Regions from separate parts of the Streptomyces sp. NPDC002573 genome, predicted to be linked through region 2. Evidence: riboswitches for the same ligand, from Rfam matches in the RefSeq annotation. Region 2 holds a riboswitch; each other region holds the start of a gene.

The links. A riboswitch is a leader RNA that binds a small molecule or an ion and turns the genes downstream of it on or off. The one in region 2 is predicted to bind cyclic di-AMP.
Positions count from the first base shown of each region.
Region 1: it holds a riboswitch for cyclic di-AMP, as region 2 does, so the genes downstream of both, ACFYX0_RS00910 (NlpC/P60 family protein) here and ACFYX0_RS29440 (M23 family metallopeptidase) in region 2, are expected to answer to the same signal.
Region 3: it holds a riboswitch for cyclic di-AMP, as region 2 does, so the genes downstream of both, ACFYX0_RS10975 (transglycosylase family protein) here and ACFYX0_RS29440 (M23 family metallopeptidase) in region 2, are expected to answer to the same signal.

Region 1 is NZ_JBIARC010000001.1:198,780-206,725, reverse strand. Features, by position in the region: gene ACFYX0_RS00930 (response regulator transcription factor) at 1-619, shown strand, start outside; gene ACFYX0_RS00925 (NlpC/P60 family protein) at 643-1,695, opposite strand; gene ACFYX0_RS00920 (hypothetical protein) at 2,145-2,498, shown strand; gene ACFYX0_RS00915 (tellurite resistance/C4-dicarboxylate transporter family protein) at 2,476-3,444, opposite strand; gene ACFYX0_RS00910 (NlpC/P60 family protein) at 3,585-4,760, opposite strand; cyclic di-AMP (ydaO/yuaA leader) riboswitch at 4,769-4,938, opposite strand; gene pcrA (DNA helicase PcrA) at 5,191-7,713, shown strand; gene ACFYX0_RS00900 (peptidoglycan DD-metalloendopeptidase family protein) at 7,769-7,946, opposite strand, start outside.
Region 2 is NZ_JBIARC010000036.1:81,408-89,353, reverse strand. Features, by position in the region: gene ACFYX0_RS29455 (GNAT family N-acetyltransferase) at 1-1,428, opposite strand, end outside; gene ACFYX0_RS29450 (HPr family phosphocarrier protein) at 1,601-1,882, shown strand; gene ACFYX0_RS29445 (GntR family transcriptional regulator) at 2,126-2,821, opposite strand; gene ACFYX0_RS29440 (M23 family metallopeptidase) at 3,020-3,754, opposite strand; cyclic di-AMP (ydaO/yuaA leader) riboswitch at 3,767-3,978, opposite strand; gene ACFYX0_RS29435 (pitrilysin family protein) at 4,203-5,591, opposite strand; gene ACFYX0_RS29430 (pitrilysin family protein) at 5,588-6,952, opposite strand; gene ACFYX0_RS29425 (DNA topoisomerase (ATP-hydrolyzing) subunit A) at 7,247-7,946, shown strand, end outside.
Region 3 is NZ_JBIARC010000008.1:147,140-155,085, reverse strand. Features, by position in the region: gene ACFYX0_RS10990 (DUF501 domain-containing protein) at 1-621, opposite strand, end outside; gene ACFYX0_RS10985 (septum formation initiator family protein) at 699-1,175, opposite strand; gene eno (phosphopyruvate hydratase) at 1,276-2,562, opposite strand; gene ACFYX0_RS10975 (transglycosylase family protein) at 2,869-3,564, opposite strand; cyclic di-AMP (ydaO/yuaA leader) riboswitch at 3,569-3,736, opposite strand; gene ACFYX0_RS10970 (transglycosylase family protein) at 3,947-4,954, opposite strand; gene ACFYX0_RS10965 (cytochrome P450) at 5,229-6,548, opposite strand; gene ACFYX0_RS10960 (nucleoside triphosphate pyrophosphohydrolase) at 6,804-7,865, opposite strand.

The sequences.
Region 1 (7,946 bases), on a different contig from region 2:
CCGTACGGGAGTCCGGGCGGAGATCGGACAGACCGAGCGGACCGGCGTCGAGGTCGTGGGGGAGGCCGCGGACGTCGACCAGGCGGTGTCGGTGATCACCGAGACACGGCCCGAGGTGGTGCTCCTCGACGTCCATCTCCCGGGCGGCGGCGGTGTCGAAGTGCTGCGCCGCTGTGCCGCGTTGACGGCGGACGCCGAACGGCCGGTCCGGTTCCTCGCGCTGTCCGTCTCGGACGCGGCGGAGGACGTGATCGGGGTGATCCGCGGCGGTGCCCGCGGTTACGTGACGAAGACGATCACCGGCACGGACCTCGTCGCCTCGATCTTCCGCGTGCAGGAGGGCGACGCCGTCTTCTCCCCGCGGCTGGCCGGCTTCGTCCTCGACGCCTTCGCCTCGACCGACGCCCCGCCCGTCGACGAGGACCTCGACCGTCTCACCCAGCGCGAGCGCGAGGTCCTGCGCCTCATCGCCCGCGGCTATGCGTACAAGGAGATCGCCAAGCAGCTGTTCATCTCGGTGAAGACGGTCGAGTCCCATGTCTCGGCGGTGCTGCGCAAGCTCCAGCTGTCCAACCGTCATGAACTGACCCGCTGGGCGACGGCACGCCGACTGGTCTGACGGGCCGTCGCCCGGAGCCGGGGTCACACCACCCGGGTGGCCCCCGCGAACGGCATCTCGTCGATCGGCGCCAGTCGTACGGGCGCCGAGGGGTTCGGCGCGTGGATCATCTGGCCGTGTCCCACGTAGATCCCCACATGGCTGACCCCGGAGTAGAAGAACACGAGGTCGCCGGGCAGGAGTGCGGAGCGCGGGATGCGGCGGCCCGCATCGATCTGGGCGTAGGTCGTCCGGGGCAGTGAGACGCCCGCCGACTGGTACGCGGCCTGCACCAGCCCGGAGCAGTCGAAGGCGTTGGGCCCGGTGGCGCCCCAGACATAGGGGCTGCCGAGCTTGCCGTACGCGTACGACAGCGCGGCCGCCGCCCGGGCGTCGGGTGCCTCCGCGGCGGCCTGCGACGCCGGCACGGCCCCGAGGAGGCCGCGCCCCGCGGACCGGGACGCGGGTTCCGCGACCTGTGCGCGCTGGCTCTCCGTCAGCCGGGACAGCAGCAACCGTGCCTCGCCGAGCTTCTCGGTGACCGTCCGCTTCTGCCGCTGAAGCTCCGCCTGGCGCGAGGTCAGCGAGGCGAGTTCCACGCGCTCGGCTCCGCGCAGCCGCTCGATCTCCCGCAACTGCGCGCGCACCCGTGCCACGGCCGCCGCCTGCCGGCCGTCGACCCGCTCGGCGAACGCGGCGTCGTCGAGGTACTGCCCGGGATCCGAGGAGAGCAGGAGCCGCACCGTCGGGTCGACACCGCCCCCGCGGTACTGCGCCGCGGCGGCGAAACCCAGCGCCTCGCGGGCCGAGTTCAGCCGGTCCATGCGGCGCGCGGCCTCGTCCCGCAGCGCGCTGAGTCGTCGCTGGGCGCCGGCCGCCTGCTCCTTCGCCCCGTCGTACTTCTCGGTCGCGACCTCCGCCTCCCGGTACAGCCGGTCGACCTCGGCCTTGGCCTGGGCCGGGGAGAGCGGGGGCTCGGCATATCCGGTGCCGTCGAAGCCGGTCGCGGTCGCCGCTCCCGCGAGGGCGATCGTGACGGCGGTCCGGACCGTGGTCCCGCCGAGCGAACGCTGCCTGGGTTTTCGGTGCGCTGCCACCTGAACCGTCACGTCCTTTCCTACGACCGCCGGGGCGACCACGCGTCCGGCGGCGGCCCGCACAGGGGGAGCAGGCCGCCGCCGGACCTTCTCGGCGGTGGTCTCCGGCGGCCGCCCTGGCGCGGGCGGCTGTGGGGAGCCGGTCACCTGGTGGAGGACGCTAAACCGGACCGTGACCGCACCGTGACGCAATGTACGGAAGTGGCTCTAGCGGACTGACGGTGACCGTATGCGAGCGCGATCCCGTTCCGAGGCCGCCGACTTCACACTGTGCGATGACCGATGCGGTAGTTCCGCGACACAGGGACATCGCGGAGTGCTATAGGCCGCATATATGCGCGCTCACGGTGTCCCGGTGCCACCTCCCGGAGCTCGCACCGCTGTAGCCGCCGTCACACCCCGTGGCCCGGTGTCAGAGTCTTCCGTGTCCCTCACTAGGCTCCGGCTTCATGGACGTACTCATCCATCTCTTCGTCGGCCTGCACATCGTCGGCATCGCCGCGCTCCTCGGCGGCTTCCTGACCCAGATGAAGGCGATGGGCCGGGGCACGGCCCGCTTCGTGCCCGGAATGCTGCACGGTGCGCTGACCATGCTGGTCACGGGCGTGGCGCTGGTCGGCCTCAATCAGGCCGAGCACCACCACATCAACACCATCAAGATCGGCATCAAGCTGGCCCTGCTGATCGTGATCCTCGGCCTGGTCTATGTGAAGCGCGACGAGGAGCGGGTCGAGAAGCCCCTCTTCGCCCTGGTCGGCGCGCTGACCACGGTGAACATCTTCATCGCCGTGCTGTGGACCTGACGCTGCCCGCGAGGGACCCGGCGGCTCCCACGAGGACCGCGCACCAGACGGCCACCGCGATCCACAGCAGCACCTGACCGGGGCCGCGCAGCCAGGACGCGTTGAGGGCGCCGGCCACGGACAGCGCCGCCACCGCCGTCATCCCCATCGGGAAGACGGTCGACCACCGCCGTACGTCGTAACCGGGGCGTGGCCGGCGCAGCTCGGCCGTCGCCAGTACGCAGTACCAGGCGAAGGCGAGGGCGAAGAGGGCGATGGTGACGCTCCGCAGGACGCCGGTGTCGTCGACGTTCCAGAGGTAGAGGCCGGAGTGGGCGGCGCGGATCAGCCGTGTCCCGGCCACCGCGGAAAGGGCCACCGCACCGCCCGCCACCCACTGGTCGCCCGCGCCGACCGCCACCTGTCGCCGGTCGAAGCACCACAGCCCGATCAGGTAGAACACCAGCCCGAACCAGAAGAACACCAGCGCCAGATGGGCGATCCAGGGCACCCGTAGGGCCGCGGCCAGCACCGCCCCGAGCACCGCGATCGCCTCCGCCGCCACACAGCCGAGGAACACCACCCCGGACATACCGCGCTCCCAGTCCTGTACGACCGGGAGGACCAGAACCGCCCACAGCACGAGGGCCAGTACGAAGAGCGCCTCGGCGAGCTGCGGCCGGCCCAGGAGCGCGAACCGGGTGCCCAGCACGGTGGTGGCCGGGACCACCGCGAGCGCGGCCGGGGAGTTGACCGGCCACTCCAGGCGCGCCCCCAGCAGCCGCAGTGCGATGACGGCGGCCACTCCCAGCCAGGCGACGCCCGCCAGCACGAGGGCGATACGGGAGAGCAGCTCGTACCCGGCCTGGTGCAGCCCGATCGACAGGATGCCGGTCGCCATCACGGCGGCCCCGGTGGCGGGCGGACGCTGCGCCCACCGGGTGCGGAGCGCGGAGGTGCCAGACATGCGCCCGATGCTAAGGACGCGCGCCCGGCTTGCGTACGGGCCACGCGCGCGTGGAGCCCGAAAACAACCCCACGCGCGCGTGAACCCCGCAGACGACCTCGTGCGCCGGGTGCCGCCCGCGGCACCCGGCGCCGTAGGACTCAGGCCGGTCGCACCACGCTGTGGATGATCGACGCGCCGCCGTAGTAGACCGACTCCTCGCGGACATAGGCGCCCGGCTTGGGGGCGTGGATCATCATGCCGTTGCCGATGTACATGCCTACGTGGCTGATGTCGTCGTAGAAGAAGATCAGGTCGCCCGGCTGGGCGTCGGCGAGCGGCACCGTCGTGCCGACGTTCACCTGGTCGTACGTGGTGCGCGGCAGCGTGACCCCGGCGGCCTTCCAGGCTGCCTGGGTCAGGCCCGAGCAGTCGTAGGACCCGGGGCCCGTCGCGCCCCACACATACGGCTTGCCGATCTGCGCGCGGGCGAAGGCGAGGGCCTTCTCCGCCTTCGTGGCGTACGAGGAGCCCGTCGCGGTGGACCCCGCGGAGGGGGCCGTGGTGGAGGACCCCGAGGAGCCGCTCGAGGTGCTCGACGAGGACTGCTGCTGGGCCGCCTTCTGCTGGGCCGCCTGCTGCCGGGCCAGCGCCTCCGCCTGGCGCTGGGCCTCCTCCTGCTTCTTCTTCTCGAGCGCGGCGAGCCGCGCCTTCTCCTGGGCGTTCAGGTCGGACAGCAGCCGGCGTGCGGCGGAGAGCTTGTCCTGGACGTCCGTCTTGGCCGTCCGCAGGGCCGTCTGCGACTCGTCGAGCGTCCGGAGGCTGTCGGCGGCCTCCTGCCGCTTCTTCATCGTGGCGGCCTGGGCGGTGGCGTACTGGTCGACCGCTTCCTTCTGACGGCCGGTGAGCCGGCTCATCAGCTGTGTCTGGTCGAAGTAGTCCTGGGGGTTGTCGGCCAGCAGGAAGGTGGCCGTGTCGGGGGCCGCCTCCCCGGTCCGGTACTGCGCGGCGGCGAACGAACCGAGCTCCTCGCGCGCGTCGTTGAGCTTCTGTGTGCGCTGGGCCACGTCGTCGAGGAGCTTGTCGACGTGCCTGCGCTGCTCGGCCGATCGCTCCTTGGCGGCGTCGTACTTCTCGGTGGCCGACTCCGCCTGGCGGTAGAGGTCGTCGACCTTCTTCTCGACCTCCTCGATGCTGGGTCTGCCGTCGGTGGAGGGGGCGGCCTGGGCCGTCTGCGAGAGCAGCGCCACGGAGGTCAGGGCCGCCGTCGCGAGGGCGGGGGTGCGTATGCCCGCGATGCGTGGGCCCGAGGGGCGGGACTTGCGGTGCGGCGCCATGAAAGGCGTCTCCTTCCGTACACCGCCTACCGGGTTAGCTGTCGGGTTCGGGCGGGTGGTTCGGAAGGTGTGTGCCCTACGGCCAAGTCCCCCAGGACGCGTGGCCGATTCACCCCAGGTCGGGTGGGTCCCCGGCTCCGGCTGCCGCAGGGCGCACCGGACTCGGCGGAGGCCGCGCGACCCGGCGACGTTCGCCGGTGGGGGTCGTGCGGCCCGCCCGGCACGCTAGCCAACTGTTGTGGCTCCTGTGAAGGTTGATGCGTGATATGCCCGATACATTTCCGTGATCTTGACTACAGACCCTCGCTTCGGGCGCGTACCGTGAGCAGGCAGGCCCGTATGGTGACAGGTGAGGCGCGGAGCCGGTCCGAGTGTGGAGTTTCCGGGACGGCGGTCGGTTGTCGGTGGGGCACCCTAGACTCGGAGAGCGATGAGCAGCCTCTTTGACGACAGCTTCCTGGCGGACCTCCAGGCCGACTCGGCCCCGGAGGGGGAGCCCCCGCCGCCCGAGGACGATCACGCTCCGGAGCCGGTTCCGGACGATCTGTTCGGCGGGCACTTCGACGTGCCGCCGACCCGGGACACCCACTACCGCGACGGCGCGCCCCGCCCGGTCCTCGACCCCCGGGCCCTGGTCGAGGGGCTGAACGAGAACCAGCGCGCGGCGGTCGTGCACGCCGGCTCCCCCCTGCTCATCGTCGCCGGCGCCGGCTCCGGCAAGACCCGGGTGCTCACCCACCGCATCGCCTATCTGCTGGCCGAGCGGGGCGTGCATCCCGGGCAGATCCTCGCGATCACCTTCACCAACAAGGCCGCGGGCGAGATGAAGGAGCGCGTCGAGCAACTCGTCGGCCCGCGCGCGAACGCGATGTGGGTGATGACGTTCCACAGCGCGTGCGTCCGCATCCTGCGCCGCGAGAGCAAGAAGCTCGGCTTCACGTCCTCCTTCTCGATCTACGACGCCGCCGACAGCAAGCGGCTGATGGCGCTCGTCTGCCGCGACCTGGACCTCGACCCCAAGCGGTTCCCGCCCAAGTCGTTCAGCGCCAAGATCTCCAACCTGAAGAACGAGCTGATCGACGAGGAGGACTTCGCAGCCCAGGCCGCCGACGGCTTCGAGAAGACCCTCGCCCAGGCCTACGCGCTGTACCAGTCGAGGCTCCGCGAGGCGAACGCCCTCGACTTCGACGACCTGATCATGACGACGGTCAACCTGCTGCGCGCCTTCCCGGACGTCGCCGAACACTACCGCCGCCGCTTCCGCCATGTCCTCGTCGACGAGTACCAGGACACGAACCACGCGCAGTACGCCTTGGTCCGCGAGCTGGTCGGCACCTCCGGGCACCCCGTGGACGTGCCGCCGGGCGAGGACGACCTCCGGCCTGCCGAGCTGTGCGTCGTGGGTGACGCCGACCAGTCGATCTACGCCTTCCGCGGCGCCACCATCCGCAACATCCTCCAGTTCGAGGAGGACTACCCGGACGCCACCACGATCCTCCTGGAGCAGAACTACCGCTCCACACAGACGATCCTGAGTGCCGCCAACGCGGTCATCGAGCGCAACGAGTCGCGCCGTCCCAAGAACCTGTGGACCAACGCGGGCGCGGGCGCGCGGATCACCGGCTATGTCGCCGACACGGAGCACGACGAGGCGCAGTTCGTCGCCGACGAGATAGACCGCCTCACCGACCGGGGCGAGGCCAAGGCGGGCGACGTCGCCGTCTTCTACCGCACCAATGCCCAGTCCCGTGTCTTCGAAGAGGTCTTCATCCGCGTCGGCCTGCCCTACAAGGTCGTCGGTGGCGTCCGCTTCTACGAGCGCAAGGAGGTCCGGGACGTCCTCGCCTATCTGAGGGTGCTGGCGAACCCAGAGGACTCCGTTCCGCTGCGGCGCATCCTGAACGTGCCGAAGCGGGGCATCGGCGAGCGCGCCGAGGCGATGATCGACGCCCTGTCCCAGCGGGAGAAGGTCAGTTTCGCTCAGGCGCTGCGCCGCGTGGACGAGGCGTACGGCATGGCGGCCCGCTCGACGAACGCGGTCAAGCGGTTCAACGCGCTGATGGAGGACCTGCGGACCATCGTGGAGTCGGGCGCGGGCCCGGCCACGGTCCTGGAAGCCGTCCTGGAGCGCACCGGCTATCTGGCCGAACTCCAGGCCTCGACCGACCCCCAGGACGAGACCCGCATCGAGAACCTCCAGGAACTCGCCGCCGTGGCCCTGGAGTTCGAGCAGGAGCGCGGCGAGGCCGCGGCGGCACCGGGGGCCGGCACCCCGGCGGCCACGCTGTCCGACTTCCTGGAGCAGGTCGCCCTGGTCGCCGACTCCGACCAGATCCCCGACGAGGAGGAGGGCGGCGGCGTCATCACGCTGATGACCCTCCACACCGCGAAGGGCCTGGAGTTCCCGGTGGTCTTCCTGACCGGCATGGAGGACGGCGTCTTCCCGCACATGCGCGCGCTCGGCCAGACCAAGGAACTGGAGGAGGAGCGCCGCCTGGCGTACGTGGGCATCACCCGCGCGCGGGAGCGGCTCTACCTCACCCGGTCCGCCATGCGCAGCGCCTGGGGCCAGCCCTCGTACAACCCGCCCTCGCGCTTCCTGGAGGAGATCCCGGACCAGCACGTGGAGTGGAAGCGGACGGGCGGCTCGTCCGCGCCCGTCTCCTCGGGTCCCGTCTCGGGTGTGGCGGCCTCCCTGTCCTCGTCGCTCTCGTCGGCCCGGTCGCGGTCCTCGGCCGCCGGCGCGTCCGGCTTCGCCACGCGCCGGGGTGGTGCGACGGAGCGGCCGGTGGTCTCCCTGGCGGTCGGCGACCGCGTCACGCACGACCAGTTCGGCCTGGGCACGGTGGTCGGCGTGAAGGGCACGGGCCTGAACGCGGAGGCGACGATCGACTTCGGGGACACGAAGCCGAAGCGGCTGCTGCTGCGGTACGCGCCGGTGGAGAAGCTGTAGGGCACACAGGAGAGCCCCCGCCGCACGGCAGAGGCTCTCCTCTGTGGGTCTTCGATCAGGTGGGGTCCAGCCCGTGGCTGCGCAGCCAGGGCAGCGGGTCTATCGCGGCGCCGCCGTTCGGCCGCACCTCGAAGTGCAGATGGGGGCCGGTGGAGTTGCCCGAGTTGCCGGAGTACGCGATCGGCTGGCCGGCCTTCACGACCGCCCCGGACGCGACGCGGTAGCTGGAGAGG
Region 2 (7,946 bases):
CGTGGCGTGCGGCAGCCGCGTGGCGCGTACGGCGTGGCCCTGGGGGGCGCCTCCGTGCCGTGCGCCCTGCACCACGACCAGCGGCTTGGCGGCGGCCGTGCGCCGTGCGAGCCGGTTGAACTTGCGCGGGCTGCCGATGGTCTCCAGGTACATCAGGGCGACATCGGTGTCCGGGTCCTCGTACCAGTACTGGAGGACGTCGTTGCCCGAGACGTCCGCCCGGTTCCCGGAGGAGACGAAGGTCGACACGCCGGTGACCCCCGTGACGCCTCCGCCGCGCCGGTGCAGCCGCGAGAGCAGCGCGATACCGATGGCGCCGGACTGGGCGAACAGCCCTATGCGCCCGGTGCGCGGCATCTCGGGTGCCAGGGAGGCGTTGAGCCGGACGTCCGGTGAGGTGTTGATGATCCCGAAGGCGTTGGGCCCGATGATCCGCATCCCGTACGACCGCACCAGGCGCAGCAGATCCCGCTGCCGCTCGCGGCCGTCCGGTCCGCTCTCGGCGTATCCCGCGGAGATCACCACCAGCCCCTGCACCCCGTGCTCGCCGCACTCGGCGACGACCTCGGGGGCGTCCTCCGCGGGGACGGCGACGACCGCGAGATCCACCGGCTCGGGGATCTCACGGATCGACCGGTGGGCGGGCACCCCGTCGAGTTCCTTGCGATCCCCCTCGAAGGCCTTGTTCACCGCGTACAGGCGGCCGGTGTACCCGCCGTCCCTGAGGTTGTCGAGCACACTGCGACCCACCCCCCCGGGTGTGCGGCCCGCGCCGATGACGGCGACCGAGCCGGGGGCCAGCAGCCGCTGCACCGACCGTGCCTCGGCCCGCTGCTCCCGCGCCCGCTGCACGGCCAGCGACCGGTCGGTGGGCTCCAGGTCCAGTTCCAGGCGTACGACGCCGTCCTCGAAGCTGCGCTTCTGCTGGTACCCGGCGTCCGTGAACACCTTGATCATCTTGGAGTTGGCGGGCAGCACCTCGGCGGCGAACCGGCGGATGCCGCGCTCCCTGGCGACCGCCGCGATGTGTTCGAGGAGGGCCGACGCGACCCCGCGTCCCTGGTGGGCGTCCTGCACGAGGAAGGCGACCTCGGCCTCGTCGGAGGGTGCGGAGGCGGGCATGCCGTCGGCGCCGATCCGGTCGTAGCGTACGGTGGCGATGAACTCGCCCCCGATCGTGGCCGCGAGTCCCACCCTGTCCACAAAGTCGTGGTGCGTGAAGCGGTGGACGTCCCTGGCGGACAGACGTGGGTACGGCGCGAAGAAGCGGTAGTACTTCGACTCGGCGGAGACCTGCTCGTAGAAGCTGACGAGACGCTCGGCGTCATCAACGGTGATGGGCCTGATGCGCGCGGTACCACCGTCGCGGAGCACCACGTCGGCCTCCCAGTGGGCGGGGTACTCGTGCCGGTCCGACGCGGTCTGCATGGGCCCCAGAGTACGGCTCGCGTCCGACGACGGCGCGAGGCAGGCTGGGGGAACCGTGCCCGGACCGTCCAGCATGCGGACCGTCCGGGGAGGGGGCTTCCGTCCGGTCCGGGAACGCTTCACCATATGGAAAACTGGTCTAGACAACCCTGAAACCGAAGGGCAGCAACACATGGCTGAGCGCCGCGTCAACGTCGGCTGGGCCGAGGGCCTCCACGCCCGTCCCGCCTCCATCTTCGTCCGGGCGGCAACGGCCTCCGGCGTCCCCGTGACCATCGCCAAGGCCGACGGCAACCCCGTCAACGCCGCGTCCATGCTGGCGGTTCTGGGCCTGGGCGCCCAGGGCGGCGAGGAGGTCGTCCTGGCCTCCGACGCGGACGGCGCGGACGCCGCACTGGACCGCCTGGCCAAGCTGGTCGCCGAGGGCCTCGAGGAGCTCCCCGAGACCGTCTGACCCTTCGGACACCCCGGTCACGAAAGCCGCGCCTCCCCCGGGGGGCGCGGCTTTCGCCGTCCTACGACAGGGGGCGCGGTGGACTTCGCACCCCGGTGGTGTGCACGCGAGAAATTCGGCGCGGTCTTGAGAATTGCTCGCGACACCCGGAAATCACGTACGCCGGATTTATCGGGGCGCGCGAGAACGAGGGCAGCCGAAATGGGCTTCGCGGAATATCTCTCTTTGTATACGGCGCCTGTGTTAATGCCGGAACCCCGACACGTTTACGGCATGTTGCGAAGTCCTCACACGGTCCGCGCGGTTGCCCGCGCCTGGTGGACGCAGCCGGTGCGCGGCGGTCGCGCGCTCGGTGTGCAGCGCCGTGATGGCGCGCGCCCGCTCGCTGTCGCCGCGCGCGACGGCGTCCACGATGGCGCCGTGCTCGGCCCAGGACTCCACGGGGCTGACCGGTGCCTCGACCGCGTACATCCAGACGATCTTGTGGCGCAGCTGGCCGAGCGTCGAGGTGAGCGCGGGGCTGCCGCAGGCCTGCGCCAGGGTCTCGTGGAACCAGCCGTCCAGTGAGCGCAGATCCTCGCTGGGACCCCGCCTGGCGCGCTCCTGGCCCAGTCTGACCAGGCCGCGCAGCACCTTGAGATGGGCCTCGGTGCGGCGCTGTGCGGCGCGCGCGGCCCCCAGCGGCTCCAGCAGCATCCGCATCTCCAGCAGGTCGGCGGCCTCCTGCTCGGTGGGTTCCGCGACACACGCGCCCGCGTGTCTTCGGGTGACGACGAAGCCCTCGGCCTCCAGGGTGCGCAGGGCCTCTCGTACGGGGACGCGGGAGACGCCGTAGCGGCGGGCGAGGAGTTCCTCGGTGAGCCGGCTGCCGCGCTCGTAGAGACCCGCGACGATGTCGTCACGGATCGCCGTGCATACCGAGTGCGCCGGAATACGCATGCCCGACCACCGCCTTAATCCCCGCGAAACGTCCCCGGTCGACGCGTGTCCAGCCGACTCTATTGCAGCGGGCCGGAATTTCCGACGGCAGGCCGGAATCCATGGATATTTTTTGGACAGACAGGAGTTCGAAACGAGGAAGGCCCGGCCGAGGGGCCGGGACCATCACATCAGCGGGCGCCCTGGGGCGGCCGACTCTCAGACGTTCACGCCGTGTGACCTGAGGTAGGCGACCGGGTCCATGTCCGAGCCGTACTCCGGGGTGGTGCGCGCCTCGAAGTGGAGGTGCGGCCCGGTCGTGTTGCCCGTGGCCCCGGAGAGGGCGATCTGCTGCCCGGGGGTGACGTGCCGGCCCACCTGGACACCGATGGACGAGAGATGGCCGTACTGCGTGTAGGTGCCGTCGTTCATCCTGATGACGATCTGGTTGCCGTACGCGCCGCCCCAGCCGGTCTCCACGATGGTGCCCGCGCCGACCGCGTGGACGGGCGTGCCCGTGGCTGCGTGGAAGTCGATGCCGGTGTGGGTGCCGGAGGACCACAGGGAGCCGCCGGCCTTGTAGCCGGTGGAGACGTACGAGTGGTAGATCGGCACCACGAACGCGTTCAGGCGCTCGCGCTCGGCCTCGCGGGCGGCGCGGACCTTGGCCTCGCGCTCTTTGCGCGCCTTCTCCGCGGCTTCCCGGCGCGCGGCCTCGGCGGCCTGCTTCTGGGCGGCCGCCTGAGCGTCGATCTTCTCCGCGACCGAGTCGCCGAGGGTGACGGCCTGCATGAGCCCCGTCTCCTCGACGGGGTGCCCGGCGGCGAAGGCCGGGGCGGCCAGGGTGCCGATGGCCCCGGTGGTGGTGAGCGCCGCGACGCCCATCGCGTTCGCGGCCGTGCGCTGCACACGGCTCGGACGGCGGTGCTTCCCGGTGGCGCAGGTGAACGCCATGAAGTGGCTGGTCCTTTCCTTCCCTCTCGCCTACCGGGTTAGCTGACGGGTTCGGAGCAGGAAGGTCTCCTACGGGCTGGCGCCCGATTCACCCCAGGGACTGCGTGGGCCCTTCCGGCGCGAAGGCGACGAGAGTGGGCCCCTCCGGCCGCGAGCGCGGCGCGAGAAGGTGGGTCCCCGGCTCCCCTGGCTCGCGCCGTACGGGGACTCGGCGATGACTGTCCGGTGCCGCGGGTGCGGCGCACTGCCTGACGGACAGCCCGACAGACGCTAGAAGGGCCCTTCGTCCCCCGGCAAACCGAGCATGGGGTTTGTAGCGCATCCCACAGGGCAGAGGGGCAGCCTCTATGGCAATACGGACAAAACCCAAAGGGCAGGGCCCTGGTGACGGAGGTCGTCACCAGGGCCCCTTCGGAACGTCGCCGTTCCGGGCTCCTACGAGGAGTGTCTACTCGGCCCGTACGACGTGCACTTCGCCGATGCCGAGCGCCTTGACGGGCTCCTCGATCTGCGCGGCGTCACCGACCAGGACGGTCACCAGACGGTCCACCGGGAAGGCGTTCACGACGGCGGCCGTGGCCTCGACCGTGCCTGTGCCGGCGAGCCGCTGATAGAGCGTCGACTGGAAGTCGTCCGGCAGATGCTGCTCGACCTGGTCGGCGAGCGTGCTCGCGACGGCCGCCGCGGTCTCGAACTTGAGCGGCGCCACACCCACCAGGTTCTGCACGGCCACATCGCGCTCGGCGTCCGTCAGCCCCTCGGCGGCGAGGGTGCGCAGCACCTTCCAGAGGTCGTCGAGCGCCGGGCCGGTGTTCGGCGTGTCGACGGAGCCGCTGATGGCGAGCATCGCGGCGCCGGTGCCGTCGGGCGCGGAGCGCAGCACCTGGCCGAACGCCCGCACACCGTAGGTGTAGCCCTTCTCCTCCCGCAGGACGCGGTCCAGGCGGGAGGTGAGGGTGCCGCCGAGGCAGTACGTGCCGAGCACCTGTGCGGGCCAGACCCGGTCGTGGCGGTCCGCGCCGACGCGGCCGATGAGCAACTGCGTCTGGACGGCCCCGGGGCGGTCCACGATGATCACGCGGCCGGTGTCGTCGGCGGTCACCGGGGGCACGGGGCGCGGCTTGGCGGGCTCCCCCGTCCAGGCCCCGAGGGTGTCGCCGAGGAGCGCGTCGAGGTCGACGCCGGTGAGGTCGCCGACCACGACGGCGGTGGCCGTGGAGGGCCGCACATACCGCTCGTAGAACCTGCGGACGGCGGCCGCGTCGATGGCCTCGACCGTCTCCTCGGTGCCCTGACGCGGGCGTGACATCCGCGAGGTCGCCGGGAACAGCTCCTTGGAGAGCTCCTTGGCCGCGCGGCGGGCCGGGTTGGCCATCTCGTGCGGGATCTCGTCGAGTCGGTTGCGCACCAGGCGCTCGATCTCGCTCTCGTCGAACGCAGGCGCCCTCAGGGCGTCGGCGAGCAGCCCGAGCGCCTTCGGGAGGCGGGAGACGGGCACTTCGAGGGACAGGCGCACCCCGGGGTGGTCGGCGTGCGAGTCCAGGGTGGCGCCGCAGCGCTCCAGCTCGGCGGCGAACTCCTCGGCGGAGTGCTTGTCGGTGCCCTCGGAGAAGGCGCGCGCCATGATCGTGGCGACGCCGTCGAGGCCGGCCGGCTCGGCGTCCAGGGGTGCGTCGACGAGCACCTCCACGGCGACGACCTGCTGGCCGGGGCGGTGGCAGCGCAGCACGGTCAGGCCGTTGTCCAGGGCGCCGCGGTCGGGTGCGGGGAACGCCCAGGGCCGGGCCGTGCCGGGCTGGGGCTGCGGGTGGAAGTCCATGGTCGCGAGCTCGGTCACTTCGCCGACTCCTCGTCGTTGCTGGTGCCTTCGGCGGTGGTGGTCTCGGCGGCGTCGGCCGCGATCGGCTCGTACACGAGCACCGCGCGGTTGTCGGGGCGCAGGCGGGCCTTGGCGATCTCCTGCACCTCCTCGGCGGTGACCTCCAGCACGCGCCGCACGGCGGTCAGGGCCAGCTGCGGGTCGCCGAACAGCACCGCGAACCGGCACAGTTCGTCGGCGCGGCCGGAGACCGTGCCGAGCCGGTCCAACCATTCGCGCTCCAACTGGGCCTGGGCGCGCTCCATTTCCTCGGCCGTGGGGCCCTGCTCGGCGAACCGGGCCAGCTCCTCGTCGATGGCGGACTCGATGACGGGCACCTCGACGTCACCGGAGGTCTTCACGTCCAGCCAGCCCAGGGAGGGCGCTCCGGCGAGCCGCAGGAGACCGAAGCCGGCGGCGACGGCGGTGCGGTCACGCCGTACCAGCCGGTTGTAGAGCCGGGAGGACTCGCCGCCGCCGAGGATGGTGAGGGCCAGGTCCGCCGCGTCGCACGCGCGCGTGCCGTCGTGCGGCAGCCGGTAGGCGGCCATGAGGGCGCGCGCCGGGACCTCTTCCTCGACGACCTCGCGCAGCTGCTCGCCGATGACGTCGGGCAGCGAGCCGTCGCGCGGGGCGGGCTTGCCGTCGTGGGCCGGGATGGACCCGAAGTACTTCTCGACCCAGGCGAGGGTCTGCTGCGGGTCGATGTCCCCGACGACGGAGAGGACGGCGTTGTTGGGCGCGTAGTACGTGCGGAAGAAGGCGCGGGCGTCCTCCAGGGTGGCCGCGTCCAGGTCCGCCATCGAGCCGATGGGCGTGTGGTGATACGGGTGGCCCTCGGGGTAGGCGAGCGAGGTCAGCTTCTCGAAGGCGGTGCCGTACGGAACGTTGTCGTAGCGCTGACGGCGCTCGTTCTTCACGACGTCCCGCTGGTTCTCCATGGACTCGTCGTCGAGAGCGGCGAGCAGGGAGCCCATGCGGTCGGCCTCAAGCCAGAGGGCGAGCTCCAACTGGTGGGCCGGCATGGTCTCGAAGTAGTTCGTGCGCTCGAAGCTCGTCGTGCCGTTCAGCGAGCCGCCGGCGCCCTGCACCAGCTCGAAGTGGCCGTTGCCCGTCACCTGCCCCGAGCCCTGGAACATCAGGTGCTCGAAGAGGTGGGCGAGGCCGGTGCGGCCCTCGACCTCGTGACGCGAGCCGACGTCGTACCAGAGGCACACCGCCGCGACCGGGGTCAGGTGGTCCTCGGAGAGCACCACGCGCAAGCCGTTGGCCAGGCGGTGCTCGGTCGCTGTCAGGCCCCCGGAGCCTGCCTCGGCTGTGGCCGTGTGACCCATGGGCATGTACGTCCCTTCGATCGCGGAGTCGCGGAAACCCGCGGTTTCCTGCCGGTCCTGTCACTGTATGCAAGCGTGTGGACCAGTGGCCAAGTTCCCGGGCTGCGTACGCCCAGAGCGAGACCGTGATTACGGGGGGTGGAGGACACCGTACGGTGTTGACAGCCCCAGGACGCGCCCGTTTCCGGGCCGAGGGCTCCGTAGTACGGGTCCTGGTCCGCGTTGTCGGTGCGGCGGTCCACAATGGTCGGCGTCAGATCACGTTCATGCCCAGCACAGACTGTGAAGGAGCCGGCAGCAATGGCCCGCCGCAGCACGAAGACCCCGCCGCCCGACGATGCCTACGAGGAGAAGATCCTCGACATCGACGTCGTCGACGAGATGCAGGGCTCCTTCCTCGAGTACGCCTACTCGGTCATTTACTCCAGGGCCCTGCCGGACGCCCGCGACGGCCTCAAGCCGGTGCACCGGCGCATCGTCTACCAGATGAACGAGATGGGCCTGCGCCCTGAGCGCGGCTATGTGAAGTGCGCCCGTGTCGTGGGCGAGGTCATGGGTAAACTGCACCCGCACGGCGACGCGTCCATCTACGACGCCCTGGTGCGCATGGCCCAGCCCTTCTCGATGCGCGTACCCCTCGTCGACGGCCACGGCAACTTCGGTTCGCTGGGCAACGACGACCCGCCGGCCGCCATGCGGTACACCGAGTGCCGGATGGCCGAGGCGACGAGCCTGATGACCGAGTCCATCGAAGAGGACACGGTCGACTTCGCGCCCAACTACGACGGCCAGGAGCAGGAGCCGGTGGCCCTGCCCGCCGCCTTCCCGAACCTGCTGGTGAACGGCGCCTCGGGCATCGCGGTCGGCATGGCCACCAACATGCCGCCGCACAACCTCGGTGAGGTCATCGCGGCCGCCCGCCATCTGATCCGCCACCCCAACGCGGATCTGGACACCCTGATGAAGCACGTCCCGGGCCCGGACCTGCCGACCGGTGGAC
Region 3 (7,946 bases), on a different contig from region 2:
CTTCTCGCCGGCCCGGTCCTCCTCGGCGGCGGGAGCCTGGACGGGCTGGACGGCGAACCAGCCGGTGTCCGTCGTCTCCACCTCCCACTCGTCGCCGGGCGGCGGCCCCGCGGGCGACACGCACGACCCCTTGCGCCACCACTCCGGCAGCATCGCGATCGCCTCGTCGCCGAGCGGGTTGACCCCCGGCCCAGCGGCCAGCGAGTGGCCCACGAGCACATGGAGGCACTTCACCCGGTCCGGCATGCCGCCCGCGCTCGGGAAGCCCTCCAGGACCTCGATGGCGTCGCGGCGGGCGATGTAGTCCTCGTGTGCGGCGCGATAGGCGGCGGCCAGCTCCGGGTCGGTCCCGAGGCGCTCCGTCATCTCCTTCATGACGCCGTTGGCCTCCAGCGTGCCGATCGCCGAGGCGGCGCGCGGACACGTCAGGTAGTACGTCGTCGGGAAGGGGGTGCCGTCGGGGAGCCGCGGCGCCGTCTCCACGACGTCCGGCTGCCCGCACGGGCAGCGGTGCGCGATCGCGCGCAGCCCGCGCGGTGTGCGGCCGAGCTGCTGCTGGATGGCCTCGACATCCGCGTCCGTGGGCTCGGTGGGCGGGGTGGGCGGCGGGGGCGTTTCCATGCGGTACGAAGTCTCTCTTGGTCTCTCTTGTGTCCCTGCCGGGCTCCGGCAGGTACGGCGGGCGGGGTCCGGCGGGTTCACCGGTCCGAGGCGTCGGCCTTGTCCACCCCGTCCCAGACACCGGTGTACCAGGGGCGTGCGAAGGCCGTCCGGTGCACGCGGGACTGCCTGGCCGGGTCCGGGTCGACCACGATGTACCCGGTCTCACCCGGCATCACATAGTGCAGCCGCTGCCGGATCTGCTGCTCCGCGTACGCGTCGTCCTGCCAGCGCGCCTTGAGGTCGCGCAACTGCTCGACCCGGTTGCGGGCCTCCTGGCGCTGCCGCTCCAGGCCGGCGATCTGGGCACGCTGGGAGACGTACTGCCGTATCGGGTACGCGAGCGCCACGATCAGCGAGCACAGCACCAGGGCGAGCAGCGCGGCCCGGCCCGTGAGCCGGGAACGGCGGGCCTGCCGTCTGGTCTGGGAACGGTAGACCCGGGCCGCCGTCTGCTCGCCGAGCAGCCGCAGCCTGGTCGCGGTGGAGAACCGGTCACGGTCCTTCACGGCCATGTCTTCCGCCTCCCCTTCACACGTGCGTACGTCCCCGCACACGGTACGGGACCGCGTACGGGGACGTACGGACGACTGGCTAAGGCGTTGCCCTGCGTGCTCAGCCCTTGAAGCGCGGGAACGCGCTGCGGCCGGCGTACACCGCGGCGTCGTCGAGGATCTCCTCGATGCGCAGCAGCTGGTTGTACTTGGCGACGCGCTCCGAGCGGGCCGGGGCACCGGTCTTGATCTGGCCGCAGTTGGTGGCGACGGCCAGGTCGGCGATGGTGACGTCCTCAGTCTCGCCGGAGCGGTGGGACATCATGCACTTGAAGCCGCTGCGCTGGGCCAGCTCGACGGCGTCGAGGGTCTCGGTCAGCGAACCGATCTGGTTGACCTTGACCAGCAGGGCGTTGGCGGTGCCCTCCTCGATGCCACGGGCGAGGCGCTCGGGGTTGGTGACGAACAGGTCGTCGCCGACGAGCTGGACCTTGTCGCCGAGGCGGTCGGTGATGACCTTCCAGCCGGCCCAGTCGTCCTCGAACAGCGGGTCCTCGATGGAGACGAGCGGGTAGGCCGCGACGAGCTCCTCGTAGTACTCCGTCATCTCGGCGGCGGAGCGCTCCTTGCCCTCGAAGAGGTACTTGCCGTCCTTGTAGAACTCGGAGGCGGCGACGTCGAGGGCGAGGGCGATCTGCTCACCGGGGACGTACCCGGCCTGCTTGACGGCCTCGAGGATGAGGTCGAGGGCCTCGCGGTTGGAGCCGAGGTTCGGGGCGAAGCCGCCCTCGTCGCCGAGGCCGGTGGACAGGCCCTTGCCCTTCAGCACCTTCTTGAGGGTGTGGTAGACCTCGGTGCCCCAGCGCAGGGCCTCGGAGAAGGACTCCGCGCCGATCGGGGCGATCATGAACTCCTGGATGTCCACGTTGGAGTCGGCGTGCGAGCCGCCGTTCAGGATGTTCATCATCGGCACCGGCAGCAGGTGCGCGTTCGGGCCGCCCAGGTAGCGGAAGAGCGGGAGGTCGCTGGCCTCGGAGGCGGCGTGGGCCACGGCGAGGGAGACGCCGAGGATGGCGTTGGCGCCGAGCGAGCCCTTGTTGTCGGTGGCGTCCAGGTCGAACATCGCCTGGTCGATCAGGCGCTGCTCGGTGGCGTCGTAGCCGACGAGCTCCGGGCCGATCTGCTCGATGACCGCGAGGACGGCCTTCTCGACACCCTTGCCCTGGTAGCGGTTGGGGTCGCCGTCGCGGAGCTCGATGGCCTCGAAGGCGCCGGTGGAGGCGCCGGACGGAACGGCGGCACGACCCGTGCTGCCGTCGTCGAGGCCGACCTCGACCTCGACCGTGGGGTTGCCTCGGGAGTCCAGGATTTCCCGGGCTACGACGACGTCGATGGACGGCACGAGCATCTCCTTCGTGGAATGTGACGCTGAAAGTGCGGGGCTGGTGTGCCTTGCGACTAGAGCCTAACCGTCCCGGGGCATCGGCCAGCCGACCGACCGTCCCGCGGACAGGGTGACGGTACACATTGTTCGATCCCGGAACAAAGAGCGGGTGACGAAGAAGGGACGCCGAAGCAAAGAGCCCCGCTCCGATGCGTTCGGGGGTATACGCATCGGAGCGGGGAGCCCGTGGGGACGGGGGCGGTCCTCAGGGGGTGCCGACCGTGAGGGGCGCGGCTCGGGGGAGGCCGCGGGCCGACCGCCGGACAGCCGTCACTTCAGGTGCAGCTGCTGGCCCGGGTAGATGAGGTCGGCGTTCTCGACAATGTCCTTGTTCAGCTGGAACAGCTTCTCCCAGCCGCCCTGGACGTGGTGCTTCTCGGCGATCGAGCTGAGGGTGTCGCCCTTGACCACCTTGTACTCGCCGTCGCCCTTCTTGACCTTCTTGCCGGTCGGCGTGGTGACGGTCTTCTTGGCGGCCGGACGCTGCGCGGAACGGTTGGCCGCCTGCGGCTCGGTCGAGCGGGTGGTGGTGCTCTTCACGGAGTTGCCGGAACCGGTGGAGCTGCCCGTGGAGGCCGCGGCGCCGTTGTAGGGGGCGCTGGTCAGACCGGTGCCGCAGACCGGCCAGGCACCCTTGCCCTGACCCCCGAGGACCTTCTCGGCGACGGCTATCTGCTCGCCCTTGGAGGCCAGGTCGGCGCGCGCGGCGTAGGCGGTGCCGCCGTACGCGGCCCAGGTCGAGTTGGTGAACTGCAGGCCGCCGTAGAAGCCGTTGCCCGTGTTGATGGACCAGTTGCCGCCGGACTCGCACTGCGCGACGGCGTCCCACTGGGAGGCGGTGGCGGCGGAGGCGCTGCCGGCCGCCATCAGCGGGCCGGCGACGGCGGCGCCGGTGACACCGGCGAGCGCGATGGCGCGGACGGCCTTGGACGGACGGCGGTGCTTTCCCTTGCCGGAACACAGCATGGTTCGATCCCCTCACCGACGCCTGCGAGGTGAGCTGTCGGGTTCGGGCCGGTTGAGTTGCCCGGCCGCACGCCTCCCCGGCGCGCGGCTCCACCCCTAGCCGCACCCGGTCAACTCCCGGGCGCGGCACTTACCTTGGGTCCCCCGCTCCTGCCTACGGCGCTCGAAGCGTCGACTGTTCCCGCACGGCCGCTGGCAGGATTCGGCGTTGCGACCGTCGGGGCCCGCTGTGGCGAGCGGTCACGACCGTAAGCAGGCGACGCGCCGAATTTCAAAGACGATCAGGGCTTATGAGACTCATATCTCACTCTCGCCAAACCGGACATTCAGCGCGAAGCGGGGCGTGAAATGGCGCCGTCGGGACGGCAGTTCGGACGACTGCTCAGGACTCGTCGCCGGCCAGTCCAGCCGTCACCACAAGGCTCAGACCGGGCATGATGTGGTTGGGGTCGGCGCCGATCTCCTGCTTGTTCGCGTCGTACAGCGCGTGCCAACCACCCTTGAGGTCAAGGAAGTCGGCGATGCCCGACAGGGTGTCTCCGAGACGGACTAGGTACGAGTCGTCGGCGGTCTCGCGCCCGGCAGCGGAGCCGCGCGAGGCATGACGGCCGGCCGACTCGCCGCTGCGGCCGTCCGTGTCGCCCTCGTCGGCACTGTCGCCGCGGTGGCGGCCGGCACCCGAGGCCGAAGACGCCCCGTTCTGCGCGACCTTGTCCGACTGGTCGCTCTTCGTCGTGGCCGAGAGCGTGCCGAGCAGGTCGTCCGATCCGTTGCCGTCCTCGTCGTCCCCGGTCGAGTCGTCCGTCGCCGTCGAGGACGACGGGGAGGACGGCGAGGTCGAGGGGGAGTCGGAGTCGGACGAGGAGGGAGAGGAGGAGGACGACGGCGACCCGGAGGAGGACGGGGACGACGAAGGCGACGTCGACGGCGAGTCCGACGAGCCCGACGGCTTGGCCGAGTCCGATGCTCCCGACGAATGGTGCGACTTGGACGAGTGGGATTCGTCAGACGTATCGGACGACCCGAAGCCGACCCCGGTGTCCGAGAAGAAGACGGCGCCGCCGCCGGAGGGGTGGTCGCCCACGCCCGTGTCGACGTCCGCCGCGGCCTTGTCCTGGCCCAGGCCGGCGACCGTGCCGCAGGTACCGAACGCGGAGACGCCTCGCTTGTCCAGGATCTTCTCGGCGACTGCGATCTGCTGGGAGCGGCTCGCCTGGTCGGGACTGGTGGCGAACTCGAGGCCGCCGTACTTGTCCCAGTCCTCCTGCGTCAACTGGAGTCCGCCGTAGCGGCCGTTGTCGTGGTCGGCGCTCCAGGCGCCACCGCTCTCGCACTCCGCGACCCGGTCCCAGGTCGTGCCGCTGGCCGCGCTCGCGCCGGTGGCGGCCAAGAGCGGGATGGCGATCGCTGAGCCGGTGACCCCTGCGGCGACAAGAAGTGCCGGAGCCTGGCGGGGGCGACGGTGTCGACCGTTCCCGGAGAGCATGCGGTTGCCTTTCACACGACAGCAGGGGCCGACGCGGCGGATGTGGAGTTCCGCCTCGTTGATGCGTGAAGGTATCCGCAGCGGATCACTTGTCACAAGTTAATGCAGCACAGATCACGTGAAGATTACGGAGCTGAGAAACTGTCACTTTTCTGTGACCATCGGCGTGTCCGCCACCTCATTCCGCGGCACCGGCGGTACGGCGGTGATCTTCCTCCGGAATCAGGGTGAACTCCACCGGAAGCGTGCGCAATCCGCGCATAATGAGCCCTCCGCGCCAGCGCAAATCGGTGGAATCCACCGCGAGTCGCAGGTCCGGGAGACGGGTGAGGAGCGTGGCGAGGGCGGTCTGTCCCTCCAGCCGGGCGAGGGGCGCACCGAGGCAGTAGTGGATCCCGTGCCCGTAGCCGAGGTGCTGATTGTCACGGCGGGAGAGATCGAGCACATCGGGCTCGGTGAACCGCTCAGGGTCCCGGTCCGCGGCGGCGAGCACCACGAGGACGGGATCACCGGCGGCGATGTCCCGCCCGCCGATGGAGAGCGGCCGGGTCGCGAACCGCCACGTGGCCAGCTCGACCGGGCCGTCGTAGCGCAGCAGTTCCTCGACGCCGGTCTCCAGCAGGTCCCTCTCGCCGCAGCTGAGCGAGGTCTGGAGGCGGGACCGCTGTTCGGGGTGGGTGAGCAGGGCGTAGGTCCCGTTGCCGATGAGGTTGACGGTGGTCTCGAACCCGGCGAAGAGCAGGATGAAGGCCATGGCGGCGGCCTCGTTCTCGGTGAGGTGCTCGCCGTGGTCGGAGGCGCGGATGAGCCCTGAGATGAGGTCCTCGCCGGGGCCGGGCGTCTCGGACAGGGCCTCGCGCTTGCGGTGGATGAGGTCGGCGAGATAGCCGCGCATCTTCTTCACGGACCGCGCGACCCCGCCCCGGGGGCCTCCGCCGTGGCGGATCATCATGCCCGCCCAGTCCCGGAAGTCGTCCTGGTCCTCGCGGGGGACGCCGAGCATGTCGCAGATCGCGTAGATGGGGAGCGGGAAGGCGAACTCGTGGATGAGATCGGCGGACCCGCGGTCCGCGAACCGGTCGATGAGCTGGTCGGCCAGCTCCTGCACCCGGGGCGCGAACTCGGCTACGCGGCGGGGCGTGAACGCCTTGGAGACCAGCCGGCGCAGCCGGGTGTGGTCCGGCGGGTCGATGTTGAGCAGGTGCGTCATCAGCTCGGCCTTGCGCTCGCCGGGGATGCCGGTCTTGCCCTTCGCGTGCGCGGGCTCGTCGTGGTGTGCCGGGTTCTTGCTGAGCCGCTGGTCGGCCAGGGCCTGCTTGGCGTCGGCGTAACGGGTGACCAGCCAGGCCTCCACACCGCTCGGCAGCCGCGTCCGGTGCACGGGGGCGTGCTCGCGGAGCCAGGCGTAGGCGGGGTAGGGGTCGGCGGCGAACTCCCAGGTGAAGAGTTCGGGGCCGGGGGTGGAAGCGGGGCGGGCGGGCTGGTGCTGGTCGGTCACTCCCCGACGGTATCCACGGCCGCCCGGGCCCGCCCTGCCAGGTCCGCCCTCGACCCCGGGGCTTCGGCCGACGAGCCCGCCGGCCTCGACCCCGGCTCCCGGCCCCCGGCGGCTTGCTGCGGCGGCTGCGCCCAGACCACCGACCCGAACCCGCCGCTCCCCGGCCCCCGGCGACTCCCCGCCGCAGCCGCTCCCAGACCACCGACCCGAACCCGCCGCTCCCCGGCCCCCGGCGACTCCCCGCCGCAGCCGCTCCTAGACCTCCGACCCGAGCCCGTCGCTCTCCGGCCCGGTCTCCTTGGTGCCGGGCCCGAGTCCCTCGGCGGCCCGTACGGCGTCGCGGTAGGCGCGGGCGGCGGCGCGCAGGGCCGCCTCCGGGTCCACCCCCTCCGCCTCCGCGTGCGCGGCGAGCGCCAGCAGTTCGTAGCCGACGCCCTCGCCCTGCGGGAGCGGCACGTCCAGGCCCGCCGAGCGCACCCGGGAGGACAGCTTCGCCGCCAGGGCCAGACCCGGCTGCCCCAGGGGCACCCCCTCCGTCACCGATGTGCGCTGCTTCTCGATCGCCTTGGTGCGCAGCCAGTGCTCCTTGACCTCCTCCGGAGTCGTCGCGGTCTCGTCGCCGAAGACATGCGGATGGCGGTGGATCAGCTTGGCGACGATGCCGCCCGCCACGTCGTCGACGGAGAAGGGGGCGTCGGGGTCCTCCTCGGCTATCCGGGCGTGGAAGACGACCTGGAGCAGGACGTCGCCCAGCTCCTCGCGCAGTTCCTCCCGGTCGCCCGCCTCGATCGCCTCGACCAGCTCGTACGCCTCCTCGATGCCGTACTTGGCGAGGCCCTTGTGGGTCTGCTGCGAGGACCAGGGGCACTCGGCCCGGATGCGGTCCATGACCTGCACCAGGTCGAGCAGTCGAGCGCCCGGAAGATCGTAGGAGGCGGGGAGCAGCTCCAGGTCCGGCATCCGCACCCGGCCCGAGCCCGCGAGCCGGGCGAGGCCGTCGGTGAGGTGCGGCTCGCCCTCGCCGGTCGCGACGACGACCACCGTGCGGCCGCCGGCACAGGCGTCGACCAGGTCCTGGGCGCTCGGGGCACCCTGCTCGACGGCTATGCCCGCCTCACGCAGATACGGCAGCTGCGGATGCGCGCCGTCCGCGCACAGCACCCGGTCGGCGTCGCGCAGCGCCTGCCACGCGGGCCAGGACAGCAGCCCGGGGGCGACCCGGTGGCTGGTGGTGAGCAGGACGACCCGGCCGGGGGCGGCGGATGCCGCCGCGTCCCGGCCCTGGTCGGGGGCGCCTTCGAAGCTGGTTGCGTTCACCCTTCGAACGTAACCCACGGCACCGACGGCCCCGGAAGTTTTCCACAGACCGGCGCGCGGCCGTGCCGGGCTCCGCCGCCG